DNA from 3 places in the Bacillus sp. JJ1503 genome. Region 2 is predicted to be linked to each of the others. Evidence: riboswitches for the same ligand, from Rfam matches in the RefSeq annotation. Region 2 holds a riboswitch; each other region holds the start of a gene.
The links. Region 2 has a riboswitch for lysine ahead of V7149_RS08555 (aspartate kinase). Riboswitches for the same ligand answer to the same signal wherever they lie in the genome.
Positions count from the first base shown of each region.

Region 1: it holds a riboswitch for lysine, as region 2 does, so the genes downstream of both, V7149_RS18300 (transporter substrate-binding domain-containing protein) here and V7149_RS08555 (aspartate kinase) in region 2, are expected to answer to the same signal.
Region 3: it holds a riboswitch for lysine, as region 2 does, so the genes downstream of both, dapA (4-hydroxy-tetrahydrodipicolinate synthase) here and V7149_RS08555 (aspartate kinase) in region 2, are expected to answer to the same signal.

Region 1 covers NZ_JBALOZ010000245.1:10,393-20,672, forward strand. Annotated here, with positions in the region: gene V7149_RS18265 (TetR/AcrR family transcriptional regulator) at 1-668, shown strand, start outside; gene ribD (bifunctional diaminohydroxyphosphoribosylaminopyrimidine deaminase/5-amino-6-(5-phosphoribosylamino)uracil reductase RibD) at 765-1,853, opposite strand; gene V7149_RS18275 (GTP cyclohydrolase II) at 1,984-2,751, opposite strand; gene V7149_RS18280 (FAD-dependent monooxygenase) at 2,793-3,893, opposite strand; gene V7149_RS18285 (winged helix-turn-helix transcriptional regulator) at 4,098-4,421, shown strand; gene V7149_RS18290 (amino acid ABC transporter ATP-binding protein) at 4,598-5,332, opposite strand; gene V7149_RS18295 (amino acid ABC transporter permease) at 5,477-6,202, opposite strand; gene V7149_RS18300 (transporter substrate-binding domain-containing protein) at 6,265-7,122, opposite strand; lysine riboswitch at 7,301-7,482, opposite strand; gene V7149_RS18305 (GNAT family N-acetyltransferase) at 7,583-8,398, opposite strand; gene V7149_RS18310 (leucyl aminopeptidase family protein) at 8,446-9,831, opposite strand; gene V7149_RS18315 (MFS transporter) at 9,925-10,280, opposite strand, start outside.
Region 2 covers NZ_JBALOZ010000092.1:7,125-17,404, forward strand. Annotated here, with positions in the region: gene V7149_RS08525 (helix-turn-helix domain-containing protein) at 174-398, opposite strand; gene V7149_RS08530 (acyl-CoA thioesterase) at 541-1,008, opposite strand; gene sdhB (succinate dehydrogenase iron-sulfur subunit) at 1,130-1,891, opposite strand; gene sdhA (succinate dehydrogenase flavoprotein subunit) at 1,911-3,662, opposite strand; gene V7149_RS08545 (succinate dehydrogenase cytochrome b558 subunit) at 3,730-4,338, opposite strand; gene V7149_RS08550 (YslB family protein) at 4,713-5,168, shown strand; gene V7149_RS08555 (aspartate kinase) at 5,219-6,448, opposite strand; lysine riboswitch at 6,617-6,797, opposite strand; gene uvrC (excinuclease ABC subunit UvrC) at 6,862-8,634, opposite strand; gene trxA (thioredoxin) at 8,706-9,020, opposite strand; gene V7149_RS08570 (electron transfer flavoprotein subunit alpha/FixB family protein) at 9,214-10,191, opposite strand; gene V7149_RS08575 (electron transfer flavoprotein subunit beta/FixA family protein) at 10,232-10,280, opposite strand, start outside.
Region 3 covers NZ_JBALOZ010000069.1:2,500-12,779, forward strand. Annotated here, with positions in the region: gene V7149_RS06275 (M20 metallopeptidase family protein) at 1-380, shown strand, start outside; gene V7149_RS06280 (amino acid ABC transporter substrate-binding protein) at 565-1,338, shown strand; gene V7149_RS06285 (amino acid ABC transporter permease) at 1,408-2,064, shown strand; gene V7149_RS06290 (amino acid ABC transporter ATP-binding protein) at 2,079-2,825, shown strand; lysine riboswitch at 2,925-3,104, shown strand; gene dapA (4-hydroxy-tetrahydrodipicolinate synthase) at 3,239-4,123, shown strand; gene V7149_RS06300 (GGDEF domain-containing protein) at 4,190-4,969, opposite strand; gene V7149_RS06305 (hypothetical protein) at 4,903-5,595, opposite strand; gene V7149_RS06310 (NCS2 family permease) at 5,790-7,076, opposite strand; gene V7149_RS06315 (Crp/Fnr family transcriptional regulator) at 7,408-8,124, shown strand; gene deoD (purine-nucleoside phosphorylase) at 8,301-9,005, shown strand; gene V7149_RS06325 (hypothetical protein) at 9,232-9,831, opposite strand; gene V7149_RS06330 (ParM/StbA family protein) at 9,841-10,280, opposite strand, start outside.

The DNA of each region.
Region 1 (10,280 bases), on a different contig from region 2:
TTGAGATATTCATTAAACAACTAGAATTGCAATTGGAGACCAACCGGGCAAACAAACTCATTTCCCTTTTTGAAGAAGTCATTTTTTCGAATGATGAAGAGCTTAAACAATATATTAAACGAGGTCACCTGCGAATACTCCAGTGGAAGTATCACCGTTTTATCGATATATTTGGGGAAGACAAGGAACCGTATTTATTGGACTGTGCCGTTATGTTTATGGGGATTCTGCACAATAATCTTAAATACAATAATTTGGCACACGGATCAAATGCAAGCCTTAGCAAAATTGTCCGATATTGTGTTAGTAGAATAGTGAAGATTGTAGATGAGGTGGCTGAAGCTGGGGATCAGCTGCTTAAGCCAGAGCTATTGGAAAACTGGCTGCCGAACTGTAAGGGAAACGATCATGCCTTCAAAAACAGTTTATACCATTCGATTTTAGAATTAAAAAAGGCATTAATCCATCATGAAGAGAAGTCCAAATACATCGAATTACTGGATTTTATTCAAGAAGAAATCGTCGATTCCAAAAAGCCCCGTAAGTTTCTAATTGAGTTAACGATCCAAACTTTAAAACAAGAAAAGGTATTGTTTGCACATAAAGAACTTCTTCAAATTGAACAATTAATTTCTGCCTATTTCACTCAAATAGAGGAAATAGACTAAGATTTATTGCTAATCGATTGAAAAAATGAAAAGGTGCCAGCCTCTATCCCATTCGTTGGATAGAACTGGCACCTTTTGTCATGATGACTCAAAGCTTTAATAAGAAGGATACCCCATAAACTTAAAATCTTTCCCAATCGGAGTCACGGTTACATCTGATAATTCGATAGCATCGCTCATCATCTCGATTCCTGTCCCCTCCAAAAAGGTAGGTGCATGCTTTCCGCCTACTAATTTAGGAGCGATATAGAGGACGACTTTATCGATTAATTTATTTTCTAAAAAGGAAGCATTGATCGTTCCGCCGCCTTCAATTAATACGGATGAAACAAGCTTTTCCCCCAATATATCTACTACCTTATTTAGGTCAACAGTCTTTGAACCAGTCGTAACGAATACGGGAATCCCTAAGTCCTCTAGTGTTTTCCGCTTGTCTTTATCGTAGTTTTCACTAGTAAAAATCCATGTTTCCGCTTTCTTGTCTGTAATTACCTTGGATTCCAAAGGGATTTTCAAAGAAGAATCCAAAATAATCCGGATCGGATGGCGTCCATTCGGAATTCTTGAAGTCAGTTCTGGATCGTCATGAATAACGGTATTGACCCCAACGAGAATGCCCATATTTTCACTCCTAAGCTGATGGACATCGTGTCTCGCATCTTCGGAGGTGATCCATTTGCTGCTGGAAGTATGGGTTGCGATTTTCCCATCTAGGGTGATTCCTGATTTCAAAGTGATAAACGGCTTTTTCTCTACAATGAACTTATTAAAAACTTCATTCATCTTTCGAGCTTCAGCTTCACAAATTCCCGTGATGACCTCAATGCCGGCATCTTCGAGGATTTTTACCCCATTTCCTGATACAACTGGATTTGGGTCGAGCGTTGCAATCACTACATGTTTAATTCCAGCCTCCACAATAGCCTCTGCACAAGGGCCAGTTCTGCCATGATGGGAGCAAGGCTCAAGCGTCACATAGATGGTTCCGCCTCTTGCTTGCTCTCCAGCCATTCGAATGGCATGGATTTCCGCATGCGGCTCACCTGCTTTTAAATGGGCTCCAATCCCTACAACACGGTTATCGTTTACAATGACCGCACCAACCAATGGATTTGGATCAGTCTGGCCTTTCATCGCTTGTGCATTTTTCAAGGCTAATTCCATATAAAATTCATGATTCGTCATTCGGACAGTCCCTTCCTTCTTGCAGCAATTTTTCGGGTGTTGTCTATTCACCTGAATAATCTGTTTCGACAGATTTCAACGCGGGGCAGTCACCCGGGTTCAGACGCTGCTTTGCACCTGAATCCAGTTGTTACATAACTCGAGGCTTAGCCGGCAACGTACCTTCCACTTCTATATGCCCGGATTTCTTTATTTTTGTCCGCAAATACTGTTCATTGTATTCGGAGATATCTCCCCATAATGGTGTTCTCCCTGAGACAGGCAACCCTGAAGCTCTTAATGCTTCAAGTTTTTTAGGATTATTCGTTATAAGCGTTACTGGTTTCGTTCTTAGAGCTTTAAGTACTTGAATAGCATCATCGTAGTTTCTTGTGTCATCAGCAAAGCCAAGAGCTTCATTGGCTTCCACTGTATCGTGTCCATTTTCTTGAAGGATATAAGCCATGGCCTTACTAAATAATCCAATTCCCCGGCCTTCATGGTTTGCCAAATAAAATAAGGCTCCCACACCATGCTCCGCGATCATTTTCATCGACTGCTTTAGCTGAAACCCGCAATCGCATCGCTTGCTTCCAAAAATATCTCCTGTATGGCAGATGGAGTGCATTCTTATCAAAGCTTCATCCTCATACTCAAAGTCACCATAAACAAGAACACTTGATTGTTGATATTCTGCTAGGTTCGCAGATGATAATTTAGAAATTACCTGTTGATAATCTTCCATTACTTCATCGCTTTTTAGCCAGCTATACCATTTAAAAACAATTGTTTCCCCATTTAAATTAACCGGTAGGCGGATCGGTCCCACTAAGTAAATCGCACCTTCACCTGATTTTATGATTTGGATTTTATCCTCTAAAACCGAAAGTCTGTTCGAATTCAGCTTAATTTCTCCCATCATGATTTCCCCCCATACCTTTTTTCAACTTCATACCGTCATCAAGCCAAGGCTGGGACGGTAAAATTATCCTTATAGGATGCTTCTTTTATTAACTGCTGCTCTTGCAGCTGTACGATCTCATTCCGGCGGTCATTTTCATATTTTTTTAATTGAGACGCACTCGTATCATTGGTGGCAAGTGCTTCCATGATCACTTCCGATAAAACACTCGCATCAACTAAGGCACAATTAATGCCAAATGCTCCCGTTGGACTCATCGTATGGGCAGAATCCCCCATAATGACGAGGCCATCCTTTACCCATGTTGGACAATGGCAGCTTTGAACTTTTAATAAAATAAAATCATTCCATGATTGAATGTGCTGCTGAACCGTTTCCGTCAAGTCTGGAAAAGCATCGGTCACTTGCTTGATAAACGGTTCAAACGACTGCTTTTTCAAGTAAGGATACGAACCCTCTTCTATATTCCAGCCGATTTGTATAAATCCGCCTGCCTGGGTAAATAAAGCTAGCTGACTTTCCCCAACCAATGTCTGTTTAATCGTTGGCTCCCATCCTGCCGGGCTTGGTATTTTGGCCCAAAGAAGGTCATAACCATGTTTGATCGTCTGAAACGGCATTTCCGCCAATTTTCTTACTGTAGAAAACCGCCCATCCGCACCTACAACGATGGAGCTATTAATGGTCACTTCCTGATCGTCTTTTCTTGCTTTCACTCCAGTAATATGGCCATCTTCATCTTTGATTAATTCTGTAACCTTCGTGCCCATCATGAGCTTGTAATTTGGATACGGTTCGGATTCTCCGTTCAACACGCTTAATAAATTTCGCTGCGGGACATGGATTCCTACATGTTGATCTCCTTCAGCAGGTGTTACCGTCTTAATCACTTGCCCATGATGCCAATATTCGATTCGTTCCATTAAAAGTAAACCTTCATTTTCGACCTTTTCATATAGGCCATATTTTTTTAAGATGGCTTCTCCATCCTTATTTAAATGTTCGCCACGGAATTCTTTATCAATCCCGTCATGACGCTCGACAACAATCGTTGATATATTATTCTTCGCTAGCAAATAGCCTAATAAAGCGCCGCCAGGGCCAGCACCAACAATGCAAACATCCGCTTCAAGATTCATGCTACCCCCCCATTCTTCAAAATAAATCCTCATCTGTAATCCATTTATTTGGTATAATGATCTTATATTCAATTTCAATTAGTTAGTTACTTTATGTAAGTAATTATATTTTTAAAAGGTACTTGTGTCAAGTGTATTTATGATGTATGGTAATTATATTGATGATTGTAAAATGGTATTTTATAAATAGAGGGGTGATGGATGATGAATAAATCTCTACTTTGTCCTCGATTCGAGAATGCTATGAATATTTTGAGTCAGCGCTGGACTGGCCTCGTGATTTACCAGCTACTGTCAGGTACAAAACGTTTCTGTACGTTAGAATCCTCAATTGGCATTAGCGGAAGAGTCCTTTCAGAACGACTAAAGGATCTTGAAAACCAAGGAATCGTCAAACGTGAAGTCTTCCCGGAAACACCAGTCCGAATTGAGTATTCCTTGACTGAAAAAGGTCTAGCCTTGGAGCCAATTATGAGAGAAATAGAAGAGTGGTCAAAATTGTGGGTAGAAGTGGAATCTGAAGAATAAAACCCATTCACATGCACACATACGACTAAATCAACAACAAGCTTTCATAGAAAAGAATTTTTTTATTGAAGTAAAAAACAGGCGTTCACAAAGTTGAAACTTTATGAACGCCTTTCTTTTATTGAGCATCCGTGTACCATTGGATCCCTGCTTGCACCAGGATCGGTCCACTAAAATTATTTCAATGTCCGTTTTAGGAATTCTCTCGTACGCTCTTGTGTTGGTTGATTAAAGATTTGCTCTGGCGTTCCTTCTTCAGCAATAACCCCTTTGTCCATAAATACAATACGGTCTGAAACTTCCCGAGCAAATTCCATTTCATGCGTAACAATTAACATAGTAAGACCTGTTTCAGCGAGCTCCTTCATAACTTTAAGAACCTCTCCAACCATCTCAGGATCAAGGGCTGAAGTCGGTTCATCAAATAACATAACATCCGGCTCCATGGAAAGGGCCCTAGCAATGGCTACACGCTGTTTTTGCCCGCCTGATAGCTGCTTAGACTTCGCATTTACATATTGGTCCATACCTACAACCTTTAAATATTTCATGGCGATTTTTTCCGCTTCTTCTTTTGAACGTTTTAATACCTTCACCTGGCCAACAACACAATTGCTGAGGACAGTGTGATTATTAAATAGGTTAAACTGTTGGAACACCATTCCAAGCTTTGTACGGTAAGCATGAATATCATGTTTATCATCTAATATATTTTCACCATGATATATGATTTGACCGCCGCTCGGCTTTTCTAAAAGGTTTATACAACGAAGAAGTGTTGATTTACCGGAACCGGAGGAACCAATAATACAAACAACTTCCCCTTTATTTACGGAAAAATCGATATCTTTTAATACTTCATGAGATCCAAAGGATTTGCTTAAATGCTGTACTTCAATTACTTTTTCCAAAAGTGCTCCTCCTTCGTTATTGTCTAGCTCCAGCGCCTAGCCCCTCGAGTCACAAGCCAATCCGACAAGAAGGTTAAAGTACAACCTTCCTGCCGGCTTGTCTTGTGCTTGTCGGGGCTGAACAAGGCGCTTGCACTTTTCTTATTAATTAGCTTTTGTTTCAATCATGCTGTAATTTTCCGGTCCGTCTAATTTTCTTTCCCAGTAGCGTAAAATGAGTGTTACCGTAAAAGTCATGACGAAATACAGAACACACGCAACAAAGAATGGTTCAAAATATTTAAAGCTGATTCCAGCCACAGTTTTTGTTTGGAAATACAATTCCGTTACGCCAATAACGTTCAGTACGGAAGTATCTTTAATATTAATGATAAATTGATTGCCGGTAGCCGGTAAAATATTTCGAATAACTTGCGGCAGTACGACATTAAGCATCGTTTGCACATGATTCATCCCAACCGCTTGAGCAGCTTCAAACTGTCCTCGATCGATAGAAATAACACCACCACGAACAATTTCCGCCATATAGGCTCCCGTATTGATTGATACGATTACGATTGCTGCAACTGTTACATTCATATCTATCCCAAATGCTAAAGCAGAACCATAAAAAATAACCATGGCCTGTACAATCATCGGTGTTCCTCGGAAAAATTCTATATACATAGAAAGAATTGCATTTACCACTTTTAAGAATATTCGTTTGATTTTATTTTCAGGCACAGGAATTGTACGTATGACTCCTGCCAATAAACCTATAATTCCGCCAATGACCGTACCAATAATGGAAACAAAGAGTGTCATCCCTGCTCCACGAAGGAACATCGGCCAGTTGTTTGAAATCATTGTTAAAATCCACTCTAAGCTCATAGTTTACCCCCTTAAATCTAAATACCGGCTGCAATTGGATGCAGCCGGTATTCACTTCTACATTATTCTGCTGCTGGTTGATTTTTGATCGCAGTATCCATAATATTTTGGCGCTCTTCTTCAGAGATGCCTGCTAAAACTTCATTGATTTTCGCTGTTAATTCACTGCCTTTTTTAAGACCAACTGCTACAGCTGTATCTGCCTCATCTGCCTTAAATCCATCTGTAAATTCCACCATTGCAAAGTTAGCATTAGCTGAAGAAGCACTAATTCCTTCAGGACGTTCTGATACATATCCATCAATTATTCCCGATTCTAAAGCGACACGCATCGCAGGAAAATTGTCCATAGCAGGCTTTTTCTGTACGCCTTCAATTTGATCAATTACAGCATAGTGAGACGTATTTAACTGGCCAGTAATTTTGGCACCCTTGAAATCTTTAATAGAAGTTGCTCCTTCGAAAGGCCCACCCTTTTTAACAACCATAATAAAATGTGATGTGTAGTAGTTTTCTGAGAAATCAATTGTCTGTTTACGTTCTTCTGTCGGTGACATTCCTGCAATAATGGCATCTAATTTACCTGATTGTAATGCTGGTACAAGACCGTCCCATTCTGTTTTCACAATGACTAATTCTTTTCCTAAGCCTTCAGCAATCTTTTTGGCAATTTCAACATCGTATCCGCCTGCATATTCAGCATTGCCATCGATTTTCACTCCGCCATTGGAATCATCCATTTGTGTCCAGTTGAAAGGAGCATACCCTGCTTCCATACCGACCTTAAAGGTTCCCTTTGAGTCACTGCCTGCGCTGCCTGACTCTTTTGTTTTTTCACTATCGCCGCTCGTACCGCATCCTGCTAAAAGCAAAATCATAGATAAAGACATTACTAAAAATAATGATAATTTTTTCCTCATGATCATACTCCCCTTTGCTATAATAGTTTAGTATATTTTTCCACTTAACTACGTATGACTGCCACCTCTTAATAATGGCAATATTTCATTTATTTTGGAAATTCACAAAATAAAAAGAGACCTAAGATACACTCAGGTCTCGTTACATACATATGCCCTAAAGTCCTCTTCTTTCCCTTAATGAGATAGCACCCCTCAATAAACCGGGAAGTTTATTGAGACAGTCCTGCAGCTCTTAACTGCAGACCCAACCAGTAATACTGAGAATATTACAAGCTTCGGCGATATTTCCTTCTCTCTAGCATCATTGCTTCTCAAGCTCCACTAAAGACTGTTAAACATCGCGCCTCTACCTCACTAGTAAAAGTGAGGTCTTATTAAATTGTTACATGTAGTCTACAATAAACGATAAAATATGTCAAGTTACCTAGATTCACATGGAAGGAAAACCCAATGTTTGTTATACGATCTCATAATAATCCTGTGAGTGATAGGCTCTAAACCCGCATGATTCATACAATCGCAGTGCATGTGCGTTTTTCGCTTCTACCTCTAGGAAAATAGGAAAACCTGCTTTATGTTCCTTTATGACAATATTTGTTAAGGCTTTTCGCCCAATACCATTTCCTTGAAACTCTGGAAGAACAGCAAATCCATAAATCCCAGCTTCACCATCAAGATGAGAAACTCGAATTTTTCCTACTGCCTTTCCGTTAAACAAAATGATTAAATATTGATCATCATCAAATCTTTGAGTATTGAAGGCTCTGGCTTCCTCTTCTTCAAACCCGAAGCATTGAACCTCCAATTGAACTTCTAGTTCAAAATCGTCAGGAGCAGATAGTTTAAGAGTCACATCCTCGGATATGTTCAGCTCTGTTTCTTTCCACTTCATTTGATATTCTGAAAGAGAATATTTACATGGGATGGTTTCTAGAAATCCTTTTGCAGACTTTGAATTAGTAGGAGCATTCAAAAGAACCTTTCGATAGCCTTTTTCTTTTACTTCATGAAGGGCTACCTGATAAAGCCCAGTAAAGATTCCTTTTCGGCGGAAATCTGGATGAACCATTCCACATATTTCAACCTTATTTCCAAAGCCATATAGTCCGATAAAACCTACTAATTTTTCATCCTCATAATAGAAAAAGTCCTCTCGATCTTTTCCTGCTCGACTTTTCAGCATATCCCAATTTAGTTTTAGTTCAAATGATTCTGAAGCCTCACATGCTTGCTGAAGTTCTTTAATGTCTGTTAATTGTTTACTAGTTAACACACAGGTTCCTCCCCAAATAATTCGTGTCTCTTACAAACATGTTATTTTCACTTTGAAACATGCACTGTAAAGTCTGCTAGTAGTCTTGCACCAAATCCCGTTGCGGTTTTCGGATAGTAACCGGTTTCTTCACTTTCCATTACGCCTGCCATATCCACATGAAGCCATTTGCATGATTCAGGCACAAAACGGCGAAGGAATAAACCTGCTGTTATGGACCCAGCCTCCCCTTTAGAAGATATATTGCTAAAATCAGCATAATCGCTTTTTAAATAGCTGTCGTATTCATCAACTAATGGCATCGGCCAAACGAAGTCGCCATTTTCTTTGCCCAGCAGCCTCATTTCATTAGAAAGCTGCTCATCTCCAAAGACCCCTGCTATTTTTGTCCCAAGTGCGTTCACAATCGCCCCTGTTAAGGTTGCGATATTCACAACATGGCCAGCTCCCCATTCACCTGCGCGAATTAGACCGTCAGCTAAGATGAGGCGTCCTTCTGCATCCGTGTTCCCTACTTGAACCGTATGACCATTCTTATAACGGATAATTTCCCCTGGAAGCACGGACGTATTATCCGGCGAATTTTCAACGATTGGAATCAATGCCACCACATTGACCTTTGCCTTTGATGCTGCTAATAGCTTCACGGCTCCTGCAACAGCAGCGGCACCACCCATGTCCATTCTCATATCACTTAAATCTCTGCCACTCTTCAGGCTAATTCCTCCTGTATCAAACGTAACTCCCTTTCCAACAAGAGCGACAAGCGGCTTTGACTCATCCCCCTTATAAACGAGCTCAACAAATGATGGCTTATATTTACTTCCACGGCCAACGGTTAAAACACCGTTCATTTCCATTTCCTCAAGCTTTTCTTTATGAAATACATGTACTTGAACATCCGTTTCAGAAAACTCGTCTTGCAGGATCAAAGGAAATGTTTCCGGGTTCAACACATTTGGAACCTCATTCATTAAATCACGAGAAAAGTTTGTTGCAGCCGCACGAATTTTTCCTGTTTCCATAAATGGCTCTAGTTCTGCTGCTCCATCTATTACTAATTCAGTTTGGAATCGATCTTCCTTAGACTTGTAAATAACAAATTTATATGCGCCTAAATGCCAGCCTTCCACAAAGGCAGTGATTAACTCATCTAGCTGCAGGCCAGGCAATGCCTCTTTCATTGAATCTGCTTGAATAACTGCCTTTAATACTTGGCGGCTGCCTAGTTCACGTGCAATAGCTCCTGCAACCATCCGAGTTTTTTCAAGAGACTGCTGCTCTCGCTCAATTTCTTTTATAACAACTGTCAACTCTTCCCCAAGAAACAATGCTGTGAATGCAGCCTTACTATTTTCAACATAGTGCTTAATGTGACCATTTTCTTGAATGCGCGCATCATTGGAAAATAAAATGCTAGCTTGTAATGACATGGTTAGTTTCTCCCCTTTTCTTAAATCTCCTTACTTTATTTCGTTATTCGAAAGGAAAATTCCTTTGTTCTACTACTCTCTTTTTCAAAGATTCTATGAGAAAGACTCCGCACGATTTTTAACTTCTTTAACTCCTCTTAATTCTGGATGAACTTGCTGAATGACAGAAGGTCTAGCCAGAAAAAGTACAACTCCAATTAGTAAAATCGAAGACAAAAACAATATCCATTGTGCAGGAAAAATATCATACAGAAATCCGTAGATGACCATTCCTAATGGCATAAGTGCCATGGACATTGTTTCAAGAATGGAAAAAACTCGCCCCTTAAAATCATCATCAATTAATTTTTGCATCATCACCTGCAAAGGTGTATTGACGATTATGACTAGTAAGCCGAATCCAAACATAATGAACATGTAATAAGCAAATACGATGTTATAGGATAAAG
Region 2 (10,280 bases):
TATATTGCTATTTCTATTCCAACAAGTGATATAATCCACAAGCTCTATTGCATTTATTTTCACCTTTTTTCAGCTAAATTTCAAGGCTGAATTAAATATAGAAGCGTATATTAAATATAATTTACTTATTAAATAATATAAACCGGCATCCAATAATGGATGGCCGGTCTTAATTAAAGTTCTAGCTCTCCCATTCGAAGGAGCTCTACAACAGCTTGTGATCGCCCCTTAACACCAAGCTTTTGCATGGCATTCGAAATGTGGTTCCGAACCGTCTTTTCGCTTATAAACAATTCACCAGCGATTTCTCTAGTTGTTTTATCCTGTACTAACAGTTCGAATACTTCTCTTTCTCGTTTGGTGAGTAACGGCTTATGAGTAAATTCGTTCTCCTTCAAGTATTGTAACCCTCCTTGCCTTTCGCCAGCTATGAACCGCGGGATGGGTATATATTTAGTCACAATATCTTATGTAAGGCAGAGGACTTGAGTGACACCAATTCCTTAGTGGAGAAGATTTTATTTAAAAAAGTTATTAAAATTAATTAGTAAGCTTCGTGACATGATTTTGAAGCAAAGTTTTCATTTCTTCAGTCCATGGATAGCCTTTTCCTGTTTTCTTCGAAATTTGAACCATTGTCCCTCTGCCCGTAAAGCAGACGGATCCATCCTCTTTTTTCCCCATATAGTGAAGATCTACTGAAGTTGTACCGATCGTTGCTGCCTTCACATATATTTTTAAACGTTCATCAAAGAAAACCTGCTTTAAAAAATCGCATTGCAAATCAGCTACAACGGGAATGGTTTCATTTTTTGGATTTACCCAATTCTGCATAAAGCCGATGCTTTTGAAAAATTCAATTCTTGCTACTTCAAAATAAGTAAAGGGAACTGTATTATTTAAATGACCGAACATATCTGTTTCTGAAAAACGGACCTTAACAGGATGAAAAAATTCAAAACCTTCTTCCCAAGCAGAAAAATCATTTATATAGCCTATTCTGTTCATGTAATCTCCCCCACTCTAATCAAAAGTGAATAATCATTCATTTATTCTACAATTATATAACTATTAGAATAAATTGAAAACAAAAAACCCCTCTTCCAAGTGGAAGAAGGGCTTTCGTTTATTAAACTTGATCGCTTCCAAAGAAGTTTTTGAAAGATTGTAATGTAGCTGCACGGTTTACAGCAGCGATTGATGTTGTAATAGGAATTCCTTTTGGACATGATTGCACACAGTTTTGTGAATTTCCACAGCCTGTCATTCCGCCATCTTCCATAAACGCATTTAAACGCTCAGCTTTATTCATTTCCCCAGTTGGATGGGCATTAAATAAGCGAACTTGGTTAAAGACAGCCGGTCCCATAAAGTTTGTTTTGCTATTTACATTCGGACAAGCTTCTAAACATACACCACATGTCATACATTTAGATAACTCGTATGCCCATTGACGTTTTGGTTCCGGCATACGTGGTCCTGGACCAAGATCATACGTACCGTCAATTGGAATCCACGCTTTAACCTTTTTCAATGAATCAAACATCCGGCTTCTATCTACTTGTAAGTCTCTTACAACAGGGAACGTACGCATAGGAGCTAAACGGATTGGCTGCTCTAATTGGTCAACTAGCGCCGAACAAGATTGGCGTGGTTTTCCATTAATAATCATTGAACAGGCACCGCAAACTTCCTCAAGACAGTTCATATCCCATGCTATTGGTGTTGTTTTGTCACCTTTCACATTAACAGGGTTACGGCGTATTTCCATGAGTGCTGAAATAACGTTTAAGTTCGGACGGTACTCCACTTCAAACTCTTCATCATAAGGTGCAGAATCTGGACTGTCTTGACGAGTTATAATAAAGCGAATTGTTTTTTTGTCACTCATCACTTACTCTCCCCTTCTCTTAATGTTTTTTTGTATAGTCACGTTTACGTGGTTCAATTAATGAAATATCAACTTCCTCGTAATGGAAGGCAGGAGCAGTATCTTCTCCAGTGTATTTTGCCATTGTTGTCTTTAAGAATTCTTCATCATTACGATTAGGGAATTCTGGCTTGTAATGAGCCCCACGGCTTTCATTACGGTTATATGCACCAATTGTAATAACACGAGATAAGTGAAGCATATTTTTTAGTTGACGAGTAAATGCAGCCCCTTGGTTGCTCCATTTTGCTGTATCGTTAATATTAATGTTTTTGAAACGTTCCATTAACTCTACAATTTTCTCATCCGTTTTCAATAGCTTGCTGTTTTCACGAACAACTGTCACGTTATCAGTCATCCACTCACCAAGTTCTTTATGAAGAACATAAGCGTTTTCAGTTCCATCTAAAGACAAGATGCCATTCCATTTTGCTTCCTCTTCTTTAACATGACGATCAAATACAGAAGAAGAAATAGAATCAACGCTTTTCTCAAGACCATCAATATATTTAACCGCATTTGGTCCAGCAACCATCCCACCGTAAATAGCTGAAAGTAAGGAGTTTGCACCTAAACGGTTTGCACCGTGCTGTGAATAATCACACTCACCTGCTGCAAATAAGCCAGGAATGCTCGTTTGCTGTTCATAGTCCACCCATAGTCCACCCATTGAATAGTGAACGGCAGGGAAGATCTTCATTGGAACTTTGCGTGGATCATCACCCATAAACTTCTCGTAAATTTCGATGATTCCGCCAAGTTTAATATCAAGCTCATGCGCATCTTTATGAGAAAGATCCAGATATACCATGTTTTCTCCATTAATACCTAGTTTTTGATTGACACATACATCAAAAATTTCACGTGTTGCAATATCACGCGGTACTAGGTTCCCATATGCAGGATATTTCTCTTCAAGGAAATACCAAGGCTTACCATCCTTATAAGTCCAAACACGTCCGCCTTCACCACGTGCAGATTCACTCATAAGACGAAGCTTATCGTCTCCAGGGATTGCAGTTGGATGAATTTGAATAAATTCACCATTCGCATAATAAGCCCCTTGCTGATAAACAATAGAAGCAGCTGATCCTGTATTGATCACTGAGTTTGTTGATTTACCAAAAATAATTCCAGGGCCGCCTGTAGCCATAATAACGGCATCTGCAGCAAATGTTTGGATTTCACCAGAAGTTAAATTCTGTGCTGAAATTCCACGGCAAACTCCATCATCATCAATAACGGCACCTAAGAATTCCCAGCCTTCGTATTTCGTAACAAGTCCTACAACCTCTTGTCGGCGTACTTGTTCATCTAAGGCATATAAAAGCTGCTGACCTGTTGTAGCTCCAGCAAATGCAGTACGGTGATGCTGTGTTCCACCAAAGCGACGGAAATCGAGTAAACCTTCAGGTGTACGATTAAACATAACACCCATACGGTCGAATAAATGGATAATTCCAGGTGCTGCTTCACACATTGCTTTAACTGGCGGCTGGTTTGCTAAAAAGTCTCCGCCGTAAATAGTGTCATCAAAGTGGATATATGGTGAATCTCCTTCACCCTTTGTATTAACAGCTCCGTTAATGCCGCCTTGGGCACAAACAGAGTGAGAACGTTTAACCGGTACTAAGGAAAATAACTCAACCGGAGTCCCTGATTCTGCAACTTTAATTGTTGCCATTAAGCCGGCTAGACCGCCGCCGACAACGATTACCTTACCTTTAGCCATAGTGACTCACTCCCTATTACATAGTAAAACTAAAGCAAAATTTCATCCGAACATTTTCTACTGCTTATTAAACAAATGCTGTAATCGCACGAATACCGACAATTGATAATAAAATAAAGATAACAATTGTAACGTATGTTGTTATTAATTGTGAACGAGGTGAAATTGTAATCCCCCAGCTTACACAGAAAGACCATAATCCATTAGAGAAGTGGAAGATTGTTGAAATAACGCCTACTATATAAAACCAGAACATAAATGGATTCGAAAGAATATTCTCCATCATTTGGAAATTAACATCTGCGCCAAATGCAGCTTGTACACGAGTCTCCCATACATGCCATGCAATGAAAATAAGTGTAATAACACCAGACACACGTTGCAGCATGAACATCCAGTTACGGAAGAATCCATATTTGCTTACATTGTTTTTTGCTGTAAAAGCAATATAAAGCCCATAGATGGCATGAAATAATAAAGGCAAGAAAATAATAAAGGTTTCTAAAATAATTCTAAACGGCAGATTTTCCATAAAACCTGCTGCCTTATTAAAAGACTCCTCTCCCCCTGTTGCAAAATGATTGACTACTAGATGCTGAACTAAAAATAGTCCTACTGGTATAACACCTAGCAATGAATGCAATCTGCGATTTAAAAATTCTCGATTACCCGCCATGATTTACCCCCCTATTTTTTTGCAAGATGTAAGGTGTTGTTACTTCGTATGTAAGAATTTCACCAAAACATCAATTCGAAAATGGCATATCATTTTCTTACAATTATGTGACATGTCCATTTTACTCCCAACATCCTAGAGCGTCAAGGAAACGATTACATAAAATGTTGTAAATATCAAAATCATAAAAATATATTAATATTACGTATTTTGACCTATTTAACCATATTTATTAAGTGATAGCCCGTTTGGTTTAATATATTAAAAAAGTATTAATCTTCCACTGCAAAACAGCCAGCTTTTTCATCATTCTATAACTAAATTCCTTCTCATTTGTATATAATAGAAGAATAATAGAAAGAGGGGATCTTAGCTTGAACGAAACAGCTTCAGAATTAATTCCAATTGAACAAAAAGCCGAATCCATTTCTGTCTTTGGATACGAATTGATAAGGGAAGTTCTTTTACACGACATATTAGGCGATGATGCGCCTGAAATATTATATTGGGCTGGAAAAACCCTTGCACGTAAATATCCTCAAAAGACAGTGTCCGAAATAATTGATTTCTTCGAGCAAGCTTCATGGGGAAACCTAGTCCTTAAGAAAGAATCAAAAAATGAGATGGAATTTGAACTTTCAAGTTCTTTCATACAAGAGCGCTGTAAAAATAATAATCGATGCACTTTTCAGCTTGAGGCAGGGTTTATTGCTCAGCAAATTGAACTGCAATCTGAAGTAATTTGCGAATCGTATGAACATCCTAATAAAAGAAAAGGAAAAATTCAGTTTACAGTTAAATGGGATAAAAAGGACAAAATCGAATATTAACTTCTGACGAAAAAGAGGCTTTCGGTACAAAGAAAGCCTCTTTCTTAATATTAAGAATTAATCGATATACCTGATAAATGAAAGGCTTCGTGAAGGGCCTCAACAGCCTGTACCATTTTTTCTTGTCCAATAACCGTTGAAACCTTAATTTCTGATGTACTCACCATCTTTACTTCGATATCATTGGAGGCCAGCACTTCAAACATCTCAGCTGCTACCCCTGGATTTGAAACCATTCCTGAACCAATAATCGAAACTTTGGCAAGACCCGTCTCAGATTCAATACGGCTATAGTTTAATTTATTCTTACAGTTTTCTAGAACCTTTATGGTGTCATCAAGATCTTCATTTTTAATCGAGAAGGATAGATTAGCTGATTGTTCTGCTAATGTACTTTGAATAATAATATCAACATTAATATGATTTTTTGCTAATTCAGAGAAGACTGTGGATAACCCAATTAAGGAGTTCGGCAACCCAATAACAGTGACTCTTGTGATTTCGTTTTCAAATGCTATTCCCCGGACAACTAAATTCTCTTCCATGTTTACTTCCTCCTCGATTATAGTCCCTGATTCACTTTCACTGCTTGAACGCACTTCAATTGGGATTTGATAGTTTTTTGCAAATTCTACTGCTCTAGGATGCAATACGCCAGCACCTAAATGAGCAAGCTCAAGCATTTCATCATAGGAAACCGCTAATAATTTTCTTGCGTCTTTAACATAGCGCGGATCTGTTGTATACACTCCTGTCACGTCTGTATAAATATCACATTTATCCGCTTTTAAAGCAGCGGCTATTGCGACTGCCGTCGTATCTGAGCCCCCACGACCCAATGTTGAAATGGATCCGTCTTCCGTTATGCCTTGGAACCCCGCAACAATTACAATCCTCCCTTCGTTAAGCTCACTTTTCAGCTTAGAAGTATCTATATCCAATATTCTTGCATTTCCGTGTACTGATTCTGTTTTTATTCCTGCCTGCCAGCCTGTTAAGGATACGGCTGGAAATCCCTTTTCTGTTAAGGCCATTGCTAATAAAGAAATCGTCACCTGTTCACCTGTAGTTAAAAGCATGTCCATTTCTCTTTTGCTTGGAGAGGAGGAAATTTCCTTTGCCAGACTGACAAGTTGATCGGTAGATTTCCCCATTGCAGAAACAACCACAACGACATCATTGCCCTTATTCTTTTCTTCGATTACCCGATTGGCAACATTTCGAATTTTTTCTACATTAGCAACAGATGTTCCACCAAACTTTTGAATGATAAGTCCCATGTTTTTCCCTCTTTCTTAATGTGAAAATTGTTGATTGGAAGCCGTCTCTTAAATTGCTTTATAAAATATGCCGGAAATACCCGATTGATTGGATTTCTGCATAAAAAAAAGCAATGAGATTCTATCCCATTGCTGTGTTTATAAACGTATAAAAAAATACGATTCACACAGTGAGATAGCTCTCCAAGACGTTTTTTGTCTTGACAATCTTACATTTATTAAATGCAAGACCAGCGAAAAAAGTTATGAGACTTTATCCACTTCGGCAAACATTCCCTTTCAAAGCTTTTCATTGAAGCTCATACTTCTCCAAGCTTTTACTATTGAAGTTCGCACCTCTACCTTCACTTTAATACTATAAAGTGATATTGAATTTTCAGTAATTATAGCATGCTCTTTTTCTTCTAACAATACTATTCCGTTAATTTTCTTTTTAATTCTTCCGCAATATTTGCGGGAATACCAATTTTTCTAAATTCCTCTATGCTAGCCTCTTTCATCTTTTTGACAGACCCAAAGGATTTTAGGAGCTGCTTCTTGCGCTTTTCCCCAATACCAGGAATTTCATCCAGCACTGACTGAAAAGCATTTTTCCCTCTAAGCTGGCGATGGAACGTTATGGCGAAACGGTGGACTTCATCTTGAATTCTTTGCAGCAGATAGAACTCCTGACTGTTTCTCCCAAGTGGAATAATTTCTAATGGATTCCCGTACAAGAGCTGTGAAGTTCTATGCTTCTCATCTTTTACCAAACCTGAGATAGGGATATCAAGGCCCAATTCATTTTCCAATACATCTCTTACTGCCTCAACATGCCCCTTTCCTCCATCAATGATGATCAAATCTGGAAGAGGCAGGTTTTCTTTTAATACCCGAGAATACCTTCTACGTACGACCTCTCGCATAGAATCATAATCATCCGGTCCCTGCACAGATTTTATTTTATATTTACGATATTCTCTTTTCTCGGGCTTGCCATCAATAAAAACAACCATGGCTGATACGGGATCTGTTCCTTGAATGTTCGAGTTATCGAAAGCCTCAATTCGATGAGGGGTATAAATACCTAGTTGGTTCCCCAAATTTTCAATCGCTTTAATGGTTCTTTCTTCATCCTTCTCAATAAGGGAGAACTTTTCTTGAAGGGCGATTTTTGCATTTTTAGAAGCTAATTGGACTAATTCTTTTTTCTGGCCTCGTTGAGGTTGAAATGTTTTTACTTCTAAAAGCTCTTCAGCCATATCTGAATTAACCGTATTAGGCAGCAATATTTCTTTTGGCTTAAAGTGATTGGCCTTTAAATAAAATTGACCTAGGTATGTTAACATTTCTTCGTCAGGCTCGTTATAAATTGGAAACATTGAAACATCCCGTTCAATTAGTTTCCCCTGTCTGATAAAGAATACCTGAACACACATCCAGCCTTTATCGACAGCAAAGCCGAATACATCTCGATCTGTAAAGTCTGTTGTTGTGATCTTTTGCTTTTCCATTGTTGCTTCAATATGAGCGATCCTATCACGGAACTCCTTTGCCTTTTCAAAGTCAAGTTCTTCAGCAGCGGCTGTCATTTTTTCTGTTAATTCTTTTTTTATTTCCTTATAGCCTCCATTTAAGAAACGGGTAATCTCATCAACCATTAATTTATATTCCTGCTCACTTACTTCTTTCACACAAGGAGCTAAACATTGTCCTAAATGATAGTAAAGGCAGACACGGTCAGGCAAGGTTGTACATTTTCTTAATGGATAAATTCGGTCAAGCAGCTTCTTTGTTTCATTTGCAGCATGGACATTTGGATAAGGCCCAAAATATTTCCCCTTATCTTTTTTAACCTTTCGGGTAGTAATGAGGCGGGGGTGTCGCTCGGCAGTTAGTTTAATAAATGGATAGGTTTTATCGTCCTTGAGCATAACATTATATTTGGGATCGTACTTTTTAATTAGGTTCATCTCAAGAATTAAAGCTTCCATATTAGAGGATGTCACAATATATTCGAGGTCTTCTATTTCATTGACTAATCTTTGTGTTTTTCCGTCATGTGAACCAGTAAAATAGGATCTGACACGATTTTTTAAAACCTTTGCCTTTCCTACGTAGATGATAGTTCCTTGACGGTCCTTCATTAGATAGCAGCCTGGCTGATCAGGCAATAGCATTAATTTATTTTTAATAATTTCATTCATTTGATCACTTCCGGAATAGAAATACTTAAGGGGTCAGACTACAAGTCAGACCCCTTACAAATCTAATCTTATTATGCATGTTTTGAAAGAAGTTCTGCAAGAGCTTCTTTCGGCTGGAAGCCAACTACTTTATCTACAACTTCTCCGTCTTTAAAAACGATTAAAGTCGGGATGCTCATAACACCATATTTTCCTGCAGTTTCTTGGTTCTCGTCTACGTCTAGCTTGACGATTTTTACTTTATCGCCCATTTCTGTATCTAGCTCTTCAAGTACTGGAGCGATCATTTTACAAGGTCCGCACCATGGTGCCCAAAAATCTGCAAGGACAACTCCTGAACCAGTTTCAGTAGAAAAAGATTGATCTGTAGCGTTTATAATAGCCATCGAAATGCCTCCTATTTTTAAGTGAATAATAAATATAACGACAGTATACCATTGTTTATTCCCACATGCTAACGATTTGCTTCGACCGTAATTTCCCCTATATTTTCAATAACTATTCATATTGAATTTTTGGTTTGAAATCATTCCTATATAGAAAACAAGCGGCATATAGCCGCTCGTTTATATAGTTAGCTTATGCATTTATTAACAGCTTCTTAAACTCTTCTGTAAGCATCGGAACTACCTCAAACAGGTCTCCGACAATCCCATAATCTGCAACCTTAAAAATATTTGCCTCAGGGTCTTTATTAATCGCTACAATAACTTTGGAGTTTGACATACCGGCAAGATGCTGAATCGCTCCTGAAATTCCGCACGCGATATAAAGGTCAGGTGTAACAACCTTTCCTGTTTGCCCAATCTGCAATGAATAGTCGCAATAATCTGCGTCACAGGCGCCACGAGAAGCCCCAACCGCACCATTTAGAACTTTTGCAAGCTCTTTTAATGGACCAAAGCCTTCCTCACTCTTGACTCCGCGCCCTCCAGCAATTACAACCTTCGCTTCAGAAAGATCGACTCCTTCGCTTGCCTTGCGGACAACCTCTTTAATAATGGTGCGGAGATCTTTAATATCAACTGATAGAGAAGAAACGTCTCCTGTTCTAGATTCGTCCTTTTCAAGCGGGCTAATATTATTCGGGCGGATCGTAGCGAAAATTAAACCATCAGTAACAATTTTCTTTTCGAATGCTTTTCCTGAATAAATAGGACGAGTGAAAACTAAGTTGCCTCCTGTTATTTCTAAGGCAGTTACATCGGATATCAATCCTGAGCTTAATTTAGCTGCAATTTTTGGAGCTAGATCCTTGCCTAAAGCTGTATGGCCAAAAATCAGTCCATCCGGCTTTTCTGCATCAATGACAGCCATAACAGCCTGTGAGTAGCCATCTGATGTATATTGCTTAAGTTTTTCATTTTCAATGGTTACAACACGGTCCGCACCATATTGGATTAATTCTCCGCCTAAAGCGCTTACAGAATCGCCAATTAATATTCCTACAACTTCTCCGCCTTCTGCTGCGGTTTTTGCTGCAGCCACTGCTTCAAAGGATACATTACGCAATGATCCGTCACGGACTTCACCTAAAACTAATACTTTTCTAGCCATTATGCTTTACCCCCTGCGTTCATATTCTTGTATATTCCGATCAGACTACTTTTGCTTCAGTATGAAGAAGTTGTACAAGCTCTTTTACT
Region 3 (10,280 bases), on a different contig from region 2:
CCCTAACATTTGAAGGCGCCGAATTAATGCGCGAAAAAACAGAGCAATTAACAAAGGACATTTGTGCAAGCTTTGGCGCAAAAGGTCATTATCATTTTATCGAAGGGACTCCACCGTTATACAATCATCCAGAAGCATGCGAATATGCGAAAGGAATCATCGAAAAAACCTTTGGTGAAGACGTGTTTATGTCCATTGATCCCGTAATGGGAGCAGAAGACTATTCCTTTTATTTGAAGGAAAGAGTTGGGGCTTTCATCAACATTGGCATGCAAGGAGAGAAAAGCCAGTACCCTCACCATCATCCAAAATTTGATGTAGATGAGGATACGATTCCAGCAGGCATTGAAACGATGCTTCAGCTGGCTTTAAATGCTTAAACAACATGATAGGATTTTTCTAATGAAAGAGGGGCCGCTCCCCTCTTTTTTTATTGTCTAATTTCCTCAGCTTTTTTACTAGAATCAATCTCCTAATATTTCTATTTACTTTTTTATTTTATCTTGTTATCATGATAATATGGTAACGCACTAAAGGATTATGACAAAAGGTGGTCTACTACTAATGAAACGTTTTTCAGCTATTATTCTATCAATATTAACTGTTTTTACTATTTTGGCAGGCTGTTCATCAAGTGCCAGCACGAAGGATAACGAAATTATTATTGGAATTGACGATAAATTTGCTCCTATGGGCTTCCGCGATAAGGATAATAATCTCGTAGGCTTTGATATCGATTATGCGAAAGCTGCAGTTAAAAAAATGGGTAAAGAAGTTAAATTCCAGCCGATTGATTGGAAAACAAAGGAATCTGAACTCAGCAGCGGACGAATTGACCTCATCTGGAATGGGTATACCATTACTGATAAACGAAAAGAAATGGTTCTATTCACAAAGCCTTATTTAGCGAATGCCCAAGTGATTGCAACAAAAGCTGATTCTGACATTAGCACTTTGGCTGATTTGGATGGAAAGGTGATTGGTCTTCAAGGTCTTTCCTCTGCATCTGATGCCTTAAATGCAAATCCGATTAAAGACAGCATCAAGTCTGTTTCCGAATACGCCGATAATGTTCTTGCCTTAAGTGACTTAAAGGCCGGCCGAGTAGATGCGGTTATCATTGATGAAGTCGTTATTGATTACTATATGGCCCAAGAAGAGGGTACCTTTAAGGTCCTTGACGAATCATTAGCGCCAGAGGAATACGGCGTAGGTGTGAAAAAAGGGAACGATGAATTATTAAAAGAACTGCAAAAAGCCCTTGATGAGTTGAGCGCGGACGGTACTGCTGCTAAAATCTCAGAAAAATGGTTTGGTGCAGACAAAGTTCTAAATTAATCGTACAAATTATAGAAGCAAACAGGGTTTCCCTCGGAAAGCCTGTTTTGTTTTTGGAGGAATTCTTTCATGATGGACTACATTCTCACAATTATTAAGCCCATGCTTGAAGGGGCTCAGATGACAATCCTATTATTTATTATCGCCATCATAGTGTCCATTCCATTAGGCTTTCTATTAACTTTAGCTGTAAAAAGTTCGATCAAGCCTCTTTCGTGGTTGGCACAGGCCTATATTTATGTGATGCGTGGAACCCCGCTCCTCTTGCAATTATTATTTATTTGTTTCGGGCTCCCGCTTATCCCTGTAATCGGGGAATATTTAGTGCTTGACCGTTTTGTTGCAGCCTGCTTAGGCTTTATTTTGAATTACGCCGCCTATTTCGCGGAAATTTTCCGTGGTGGTCTTTTGGCTATTGATAAGGGACAATATGAGGCTTCACAGGTTCTTGGCTTAAGCAAATGGCAGACAACGACAAGAATAGTGCTGCCGCAAATGTTCCGTATTGCGCTCCCTGCTGTTTCAAATGAATCGGTGACACTTGTTAAGGATACTGCATTGCTATATGCTGTCGCTGTACCGGAGCTTTTGCACTTTGCCCAGACAGCCGTCAACCGCGACTTTACCATTGTGCCGTTTTTCATTGCCGGCATTATTTATTTAGGAATTACGCTTATCTTAACGTTGCTCTTTAAATGGCTAGAACGGCGCTATAAATTTGAATAAGAAGGATTGATATTATGGCTATCATAGAAGTATCCAACCTAAAAAAATCATACGGTCATTTAAATGTCCTGAAGCAAATTACATTTAATGTTAAAAAGAATGATGTCATCGCCGTCATTGGCCCTTCCGGTTCAGGAAAAAGCACCATGCTTCGAAGCCTGATTCATCTTGAGAAAATCAATGATGGCAGCATTTGTATAGATGGCAATTACCTAGTTAAAAATGGTGAGTATTCCAAACCGCAGGAATTGAATCGGATTACGTCCAAAATGGGGATGGTTTTTCAGCACTTTAATCTATTTCCTCATCTTACGGTAAGAGAAAATTTAGAAATTGCTCCTAAGATGGTGAAAAAGGAATCTGCGGAATCCCTTCAGAAGCGCAGCATGGAAATTCTCGAGAAGATTGGGTTAGCGGATAAAGCAGGCACATATCCTGGAAATCTCTCAGGCGGACAAAAACAAAGGGTCGCTATTGCGAGAGCTTTAATGATGGAGCCAGAGATTCTTCTGTTTGATGAGCCTACTTCAGCCCTAGACCCGGAATTAACGGGTGAAGTGCTGCAAGTAATGAAAACACTCGCTGAAGAACAAATGACGATGATTGTCGTCACTCATGAAATGGGCTTTGCTAAAGAGGTCGCCAATCAGGTTCTATTTATGGATAACGGAGAAATTGCGGAGTCCGGCCACCCGGACCAATTGTTCTCAAATCCTCAATTTGACCGGACAAAAGCCTTCTTGAATCGGGTGCTTAAATAAGCTAATGGAAAAACATTTCTAAAAATCCCTTGCAATTATGGGAACCTTCAGTTAACATTGAATACAATTAAATAAGTTCTTATTTCAAGATCTTTTTGAAGTGAGGATAGAGGCGCAAAGACCATCAGTACACAATCGGAGGATAATGAGACCCTATGATGATTGTGAAAAGGGGAATTTGCCGAAGTTTTAGGAATCTCATGTTCTTAAAGCTGGGCCTGTGTTGAATAAATACAGGACTGTCATATAGGAGAGACTATATGGAGGGCTATCGCACAAGAAACGGTGATTTTTTTACACTATTGTTTCTATAGCAACAGCGAGTCCCTCGTTGTTGCTTTTTTGCGTTTAGTTTTAAATAGGCCCTATCACCTCTACTTTTTAAAAAAATTTAAAAAAGGGTGTGTGAAGTTATGAATTTTGGTCAAGTACTTACAGCAATGGTAACGCCATTTGATCATAACGGTGAGGTTGATTTTGAAGCGACAAAAAATTTAGTTAACTATTTAATCGAGAATGGGTCAGACGGATTAGTTGTTGCAGGTACTACTGGTGAGTCGCCAACTTTAACAGAGGAAGAGAAAGTGGCTCTATTTAAGTTTGTTGTTGAGGTAGCTGGCGGCAGGGTTCCCATCATAGCTGGAACAGGTTCGAATAATACAAGAACTTCCATTAGCTTGACTAGAAAGGCTGAAGAGGCTGGAGTGGATGGCATTATGCTTGTTGCGCCATACTATAACAAACCATCTCAGGAAGGCATGTATCAGCATTTTAAAGCTATTGCTGAAGCAACGTCATTACCGATCATGCTGTACAATATTCCAGGACGAAGCGTTGTGAATATGTCAGTTGAGACAATTGTAAGACTTTCAGAAATTCAAAATATCGTAGCAATTAAGGAAGCTAGCGGTGACTTAGATGCCATGGCCCAAATCATCAGCCAGACCCCAGCTGACTTTACTTTATACAGTGGGGATGACGGTCTTACCTTACCGGTTCTGGCTATCGGAGGAGCAGGGATTGTTTCTGTTGCTGCCCACATTATCGGGAACGAAATGCAAGACATGATTAATAGCTTTAATAATGGTGAGCTTCAGAAAGCAGCGGCTGCCCATCGCGAGCTTCTTCCGATTATGAAGGCTTTATTTAATGCTCCAAATCCAACACCAGTAAAAGCTGCTCTTAATCTGCAAGGCATTCAAGTTGGCGGAGTCCGGCTCCCATTAGTTCCTTTAAATAATACGGAAATGACTGCATTGCAGGAAGTATTGCAAACACTTCAGCCAGTAAATGCTTGATCATTAGAAGAAGCCCACTCCTAACGTTAGAAGTGGGCTTTATTAATAAGAAATACATGTATTAAATCACTTAACAGAAACGTTATTTTTTCCGCTTTGTTTGGCCTTATATAGTCCGAGATCCGCATGATGAAATAATTCATGAAATGATAGAACTTTTCCGTCTAAGTTATCCGCAACTCCCATACTCGTTGTTACGGATACACTGTTTCCACTCATTTCGATCTTTAACTTACCAAAAACCTCCCTAATTTCTTCAGCCCTTTTCTTGCCTCTTTCAAGTGAAGCGCCCCTAATCATTACGACAAACTCATCCCCGCCATACCGGGCGAATAGCTCATTTTCCTTTATTGTTTTTGAACAAGCAATACTTACTTGTTTAATAACCTCATCACCAAAAAGGTGACCATACTGATCATTAATGATTTTAAAATTATCGATGTCAAACAAGATACAGACAATACTTTCATTTTTGACAGATGCTTGTTCTAACCACTCATTTGAAGTGGTTTCTAAATAGCTTCGATTAAAGGTACCTGTTAAAAAATCAGTATTGGCTTTCCTTTTAAAATCAGCCATACTATGTTTGATTTCAAGCTTTAAAGCCGTTAACGCTAATTCTTGTTTATTAATATCGTTTATCAAGGATATATATTCCTTTTGAACACGATACCCTAACTGAACATCTTCCATCTGCTCACACAATTGGCATCGCTCTTCTTGAATCGTTTTTAATAAGTATAAATCTTGATAGCTTTCCACTAATTCCTTTGCAACAGTTAAAGAGTCAAATGCTTCCTTAATAATTTTTGCTTCCGATACCAGCTTCCTTGTAAATGATAGCACTGAGACTTTTCCCTTATAAAGGATTCTAAAATAGGGTCATGGATCATTTCATTAATAAGTGCTTTTGAATCATGAAAATAATTGAGCTCAAGATAAGCTTTTGCAATGTTCAGCTTTACTCTTAGTCCAAGAATAGGACTGGCGGGTTTGTGTAATTTAGACGCCTCTAGCCCCTTTTGACCTGCTTCTAAGGCTGCTTCATAATTGCCTTCCTCCATCAAAACATGACTGAAATTGCTATATCCATTACTAACGATATTATATTTCTCTAATTTCTTTCCTAGCTTGATGCTATTCTCCAGTGTCGCCTTGGCCTTCGTAAAATCCTTATTATATTCATAAAGCAAAAACAATACATTGTACTGATGTAATAGATCTGCTTCGTCTCCAAAACCTCTGCAAACTTCAACATAGGCATCAATACTATTAAAGGCTTCCTCTATATCCCCAATACAATAATAGGAAGCAGCATGATTTATATGGGCAGTTAAAATAGATTTAAAATCATCGAATTCTTTTCCGCACTTCAGAAGATTATAGCATGCCTCAATCGTTTCCTTATATTTCCCCTCAGCCCTAAGTTTCGTTACTTCTTGCTGTAATAGCTTTAAATCTTCTTTCTCCATATTTCTGCTCCTTATGTATATATAAATAGTATATGAGTATAAATATGTATCAGTTTTTTCTTTATATGATGTATTAAATTATACCTCATAAACTATAGTAGAGCCTGTTTTTTCCCATGTTCATACACTTAACTATAAAAAATAGAGAAGTGATAAACACTTCTCTGCAAGGGGCATTTTTAGAACATGATTTGTTAAAAAGCTCCTACTATAAAATATAGAAGAAAGAAAAAAGCAATGACATACATCGTTCCTGTAACTTCCTTTTTTCTGCCTGTTGCCCACTTTAATACCGGGTAAGCAATAAAGCCAAAAGCAATTCCGTTAGCGATATTAAACGTTAGCGGCATGATGGCCAGCATTAAATAGGCAGGGAAAGCCTCTGTAAAATCGCTAAAGGGAATTTCTTTTATCGATTGGACCATAAGACATCCAACAATGATCAAAACGGGTGCGATTGCACTATTAGGAATCACTTTAAAAATTGGTGTTAGAAAAAGTGCCGGTATAAACAGTAAGCCAGTTGTTAATGAGGTTAAGCCAGTTCTGCCGCCCGCGGCAATACCTGTTGCGGACTCAGCAGCGGTCGTTGTCGGGCTGCAGCCAAAAAGGCCCGCACCGATGACTGAAAAGGAATGAGCTTGAAAGGACTTGCGAAATTTCGATTTATCTGGAAGCATGCCAAGCTGAACACTCATATTTTGGAAAATAATGACCATCGATAAAGAAAATACGGCTGTCCAAAAATGAAACGTACCTATTTGGCTAAAATCAAAAGCTAAAAAAACCTCTTGATAACCGTTAAATGAGAGATGGAAATCACGCAACTTTGAAAAGTCCACAATACCAAATAAAGCTCCAATGAATGTCCCTATCAAAATTCCGATCAAAAAGTTCCCTTTAACATTCTTCTGAAACAACGGTACAAGAATAAGCAGAGTAAGCAAGGTCGTTAAAGCATGGGGATCGCTAATCTTTGCCAGCGCTACAAAGGTTCCCTCGTTTGCTACGATTACACCCCCATTTTTCAGACCTAGAAATGCAATAAATAAGCCAATTCCTGCAGTCATAGCATGAATCATAGACATCGGAATAGAGTTTGATAAAAAAACAGCGACTTTAGAAGTTGTCGTTAATACATAAACAATTCCCGCTATCAACACAACGGCTAAAGCCTGCTGCCAAGATAGGCCGAAAGATAACACGAGTGTAAATACGAAAAACGCGTTGTCCCCCATCCCTGGAACGATGACCAGTGGAGAATTTGCCCATAAGGCTAATAACATACATCCTATAAAGGAGCAAATCACTGTGGCAATAGTGACAGCTTCATAAGGCATGCCAGCCATATTCAAAATCGCACCGTTGACAACAATGATATAGGCTACCGTAATAAATGAGGTTAGGCCAGCAACCATCTCTGTGCGGACACTCGTATTTTCTTCTTGAAGATGAAACCATTGATTTAATTGTTTTAACAAGAGCCAATCACTTCTTTCTAATGAAAAGCACCACAGCAGATTGTGCTTGCCGCAAGAATATATAACCCTCAAGGGCATGAATAATCGAAAAAATGACAGTAAAAACAAATGCCCTAACTAAGCCAATCCAAGAGATAGAGATCCTAATCCTGCCGTTTCGGCATAGTAAGCGATAATCGCTGAAAAGAAAGCACCGCTACTATGAATCCTTCAAGTCCAATATTAATGAAACCTGATCTTTTAAACAAATTTTTCGTATTAATTCCCATGGTATAATGTTCATTATCATTCCAAAGAAAGTAGAAACAATGAACTGAAAGGTTGGATTCCTTTGATTACCAAAATTACAGACTGCGCTATTTTCGCTAATATTCCCGAGAATGAATTATCTAATATCATTCCTTTACTTAAAGAACGTCATTTCAAAAAAAACCATGTTCTAATATTTGAAAATGATCAAAGTGATGAGATTTATATCATTCGCTCAGGAATGGCAAAAGTCTGCCGTATACATGAAGGCAGGGAAGTTGTACTTGGTATAACAATGCCTGGAGATATTATTGGTGAGACAGAAGCACTTTCTAACGACCAGCACCGAATCTCATCGATTGAAGCAATAGAGAATGTTTCAACCTGGCTTATTTCCAGGAATGATTTCTTAAATATCGTGGAAAAATATCCATCAGTCCTTAGAAAAGCCTATATGATTCTTGTCGAGAGGACCCGCATCCTTAATCGGCTAGTTCGGTATTTAACCTTCTATGATGTCCGTACGAAGGTTGCAAATTTACTCATAGATTTATTTTATAACTTCGGAAAACCATGTGATAACGGTTACAAAATAGACCTGAAAGTAAATCAGTCTTTACTAGCAAATATGCTGGGTGTGACGAGAGAATCAATTTCCAAAACCATAGGTGATTTTCAAAATGAGGGCCTTATTGATGTACAAGGTAAGTATTTTTACCTCCTTGAAAAAGACAAACTGGAATTGATATGTAACGAAACTGAAGAGACCCCATCACTTCGCAAATGGAATTCTCTTTAGTCTGGAGAGTAATTCAAATATAGCAAATAGTTGTAGGTAGTTCAGTTATGCGATTAACGTTTTTTTGTGAATTGGCTCACACTTTTGTCGTTATCCCTTTAACAGACTTCAAAATTTTATTGTGTTATGATTTTTTGGAATCGCTTTCGAATGATAGAATTTTGGAGGGAAGATATATGAGTTTTCATATCGAGGCAAAAGTTGGAGAAATTGCAGAATCCGTATTACTGCCGGGAGATCCGCTGCGTGCCAAATATATTGCTGAGACTTTTCTAGAAGATGCTGTTTGCTATAACCAAGTGAGAGGCATGCTGGGCTTCACAGGAACATATAAAGGGAAACGTGTTTCCGTACAAGGAACAGGGATGGGTATGCCATCAGCATCTATCTATATTCATGAATTAATTAAAGATTATGGCGCCAAAAGCCTTGTTCGCGTTGGCACTTGCGGAGCCATTCAAGAGGATGTAAAAATTCGTGATGTCATCATTGCTCAAGCTGCTGCCACAAACTCAGCTATTATCCGCAATGATTTTCCTGGATATGATTTTCCACAAATCGGGAATTTCGAATTAATAAAGAGCGCATACGAAATCGGCGTTGAAAAGGGCCTTAATCTTCATGTGGGTAATGTTCTATCTTCTGATCTTTTCTATACAGACGATACGGAAACATTTTTAAAGCTAGGAAAATTAGGCGTTTTTGCTGTTGAAATGGAAACGGCTGGACTTTATTATTTAGCAGCCAAATTTGGCGTGAAAGCTTTATCTATTTTAACTGTAAGTGATCACATCATTACTCATGAGCAAACAACAGCTCAGGAAAGACAAACCACTTTTAATGACATGATTGAAGTGGCTTTAGAGGCGGTAACAAAATAAAGTAATATTGAAAAGAGATACATTTTCTAACCTTAACTTGATGATCAAGTCAATCCTAAGCTTATCGAGCCGTACAGTAAGACTATCGTACGGCTCTTAAGTAAAACCGATACTATTTTATCCATTTTATTCCTCTTAGAAATCCTCTACTATACATAGAGCTGTTCAAATAAAAAAGAAGTGCCATTCTTTCTAATGGCACTACTTTTTTTAGGGGGATAGTATTCTACTTATTCATCTTAGCAAGGAAATCACCAAGCAGATCATCAAGGTCGAAATCGGTTTCGGCAGCTTCTTCCTCCACCTCAGGCTCCTGATTTTTCTTGGCGGTTTCCCAATCAAAATCCATTAGATCATCGTCTATGGATTCTTCTAAAGCGGCTGCTGATTCCTGTTCATATTTTGAAAGATTAGCCGTTTCCTCATTTATAGTGGCAATCTCGGGTTCCTCTTGCAAATACAATGCTTCATTAATATCGATAGATTTGCTGTTCATGGATGCCAGTAATGAGGTTGACCGAACGGGATCGATTAGCAGCTGATAAATAATATTGCCTATGAGGGCTTCGGAATGCTCATGCTTTAGCCAATCTCGCTGGGATTTACTTAATCGCTGAGGAAGGGGAATGGTGATCGTTTCCCTTTCTTGGGAGTAGGATTTTCCAACTCCCTCTAGAACAAACTCGGCCATTTTGCTTGAGAAATTTCTTCGTTCCGTTTCCTTTAGCTTTTGGAGATGCTTTAATAAGTGGTCAGGTGTATCTGAAGGGATGCGAAAGGATATCGCTTGTCCCCTTTTAATCATACCTGATTTTGATTTTTCCATAGAATCACCTTAGCCCTTCACAGGCTCTTTGACCGCTTTTACCTTTTCCATTTTCCTTGAATAGTCTTTAATTAATTTATAATAGGCATTGGCCATCATCCAAATGCTCTCTTTTTCATTTTCAAAAAAATCTATGTTATACCCATCTAAATTATTGTTTATTGTTTTTATATATTCCTTGAGTACATTCGCTCCTCCGCCGACAAAATAGCAGATCTCTGTCTGCGAGTTTTTTTGCCACACATTCCGCAATAAACGATACTGCTTCTTAGCCAAATCAAGCAGGATTCGATCTGTAATGTCATGGACACTTGTACGGCTTCCTTTTACCATAATATGATTTCGGTCATTTTTCTTCGTTATAATTTCAACCACATCTCTGCGGCTGTCGAGTTCAATGCCATGCTTGGATCTTATTTCTTCTCTAATGGCTTCTAATGATTCGGACA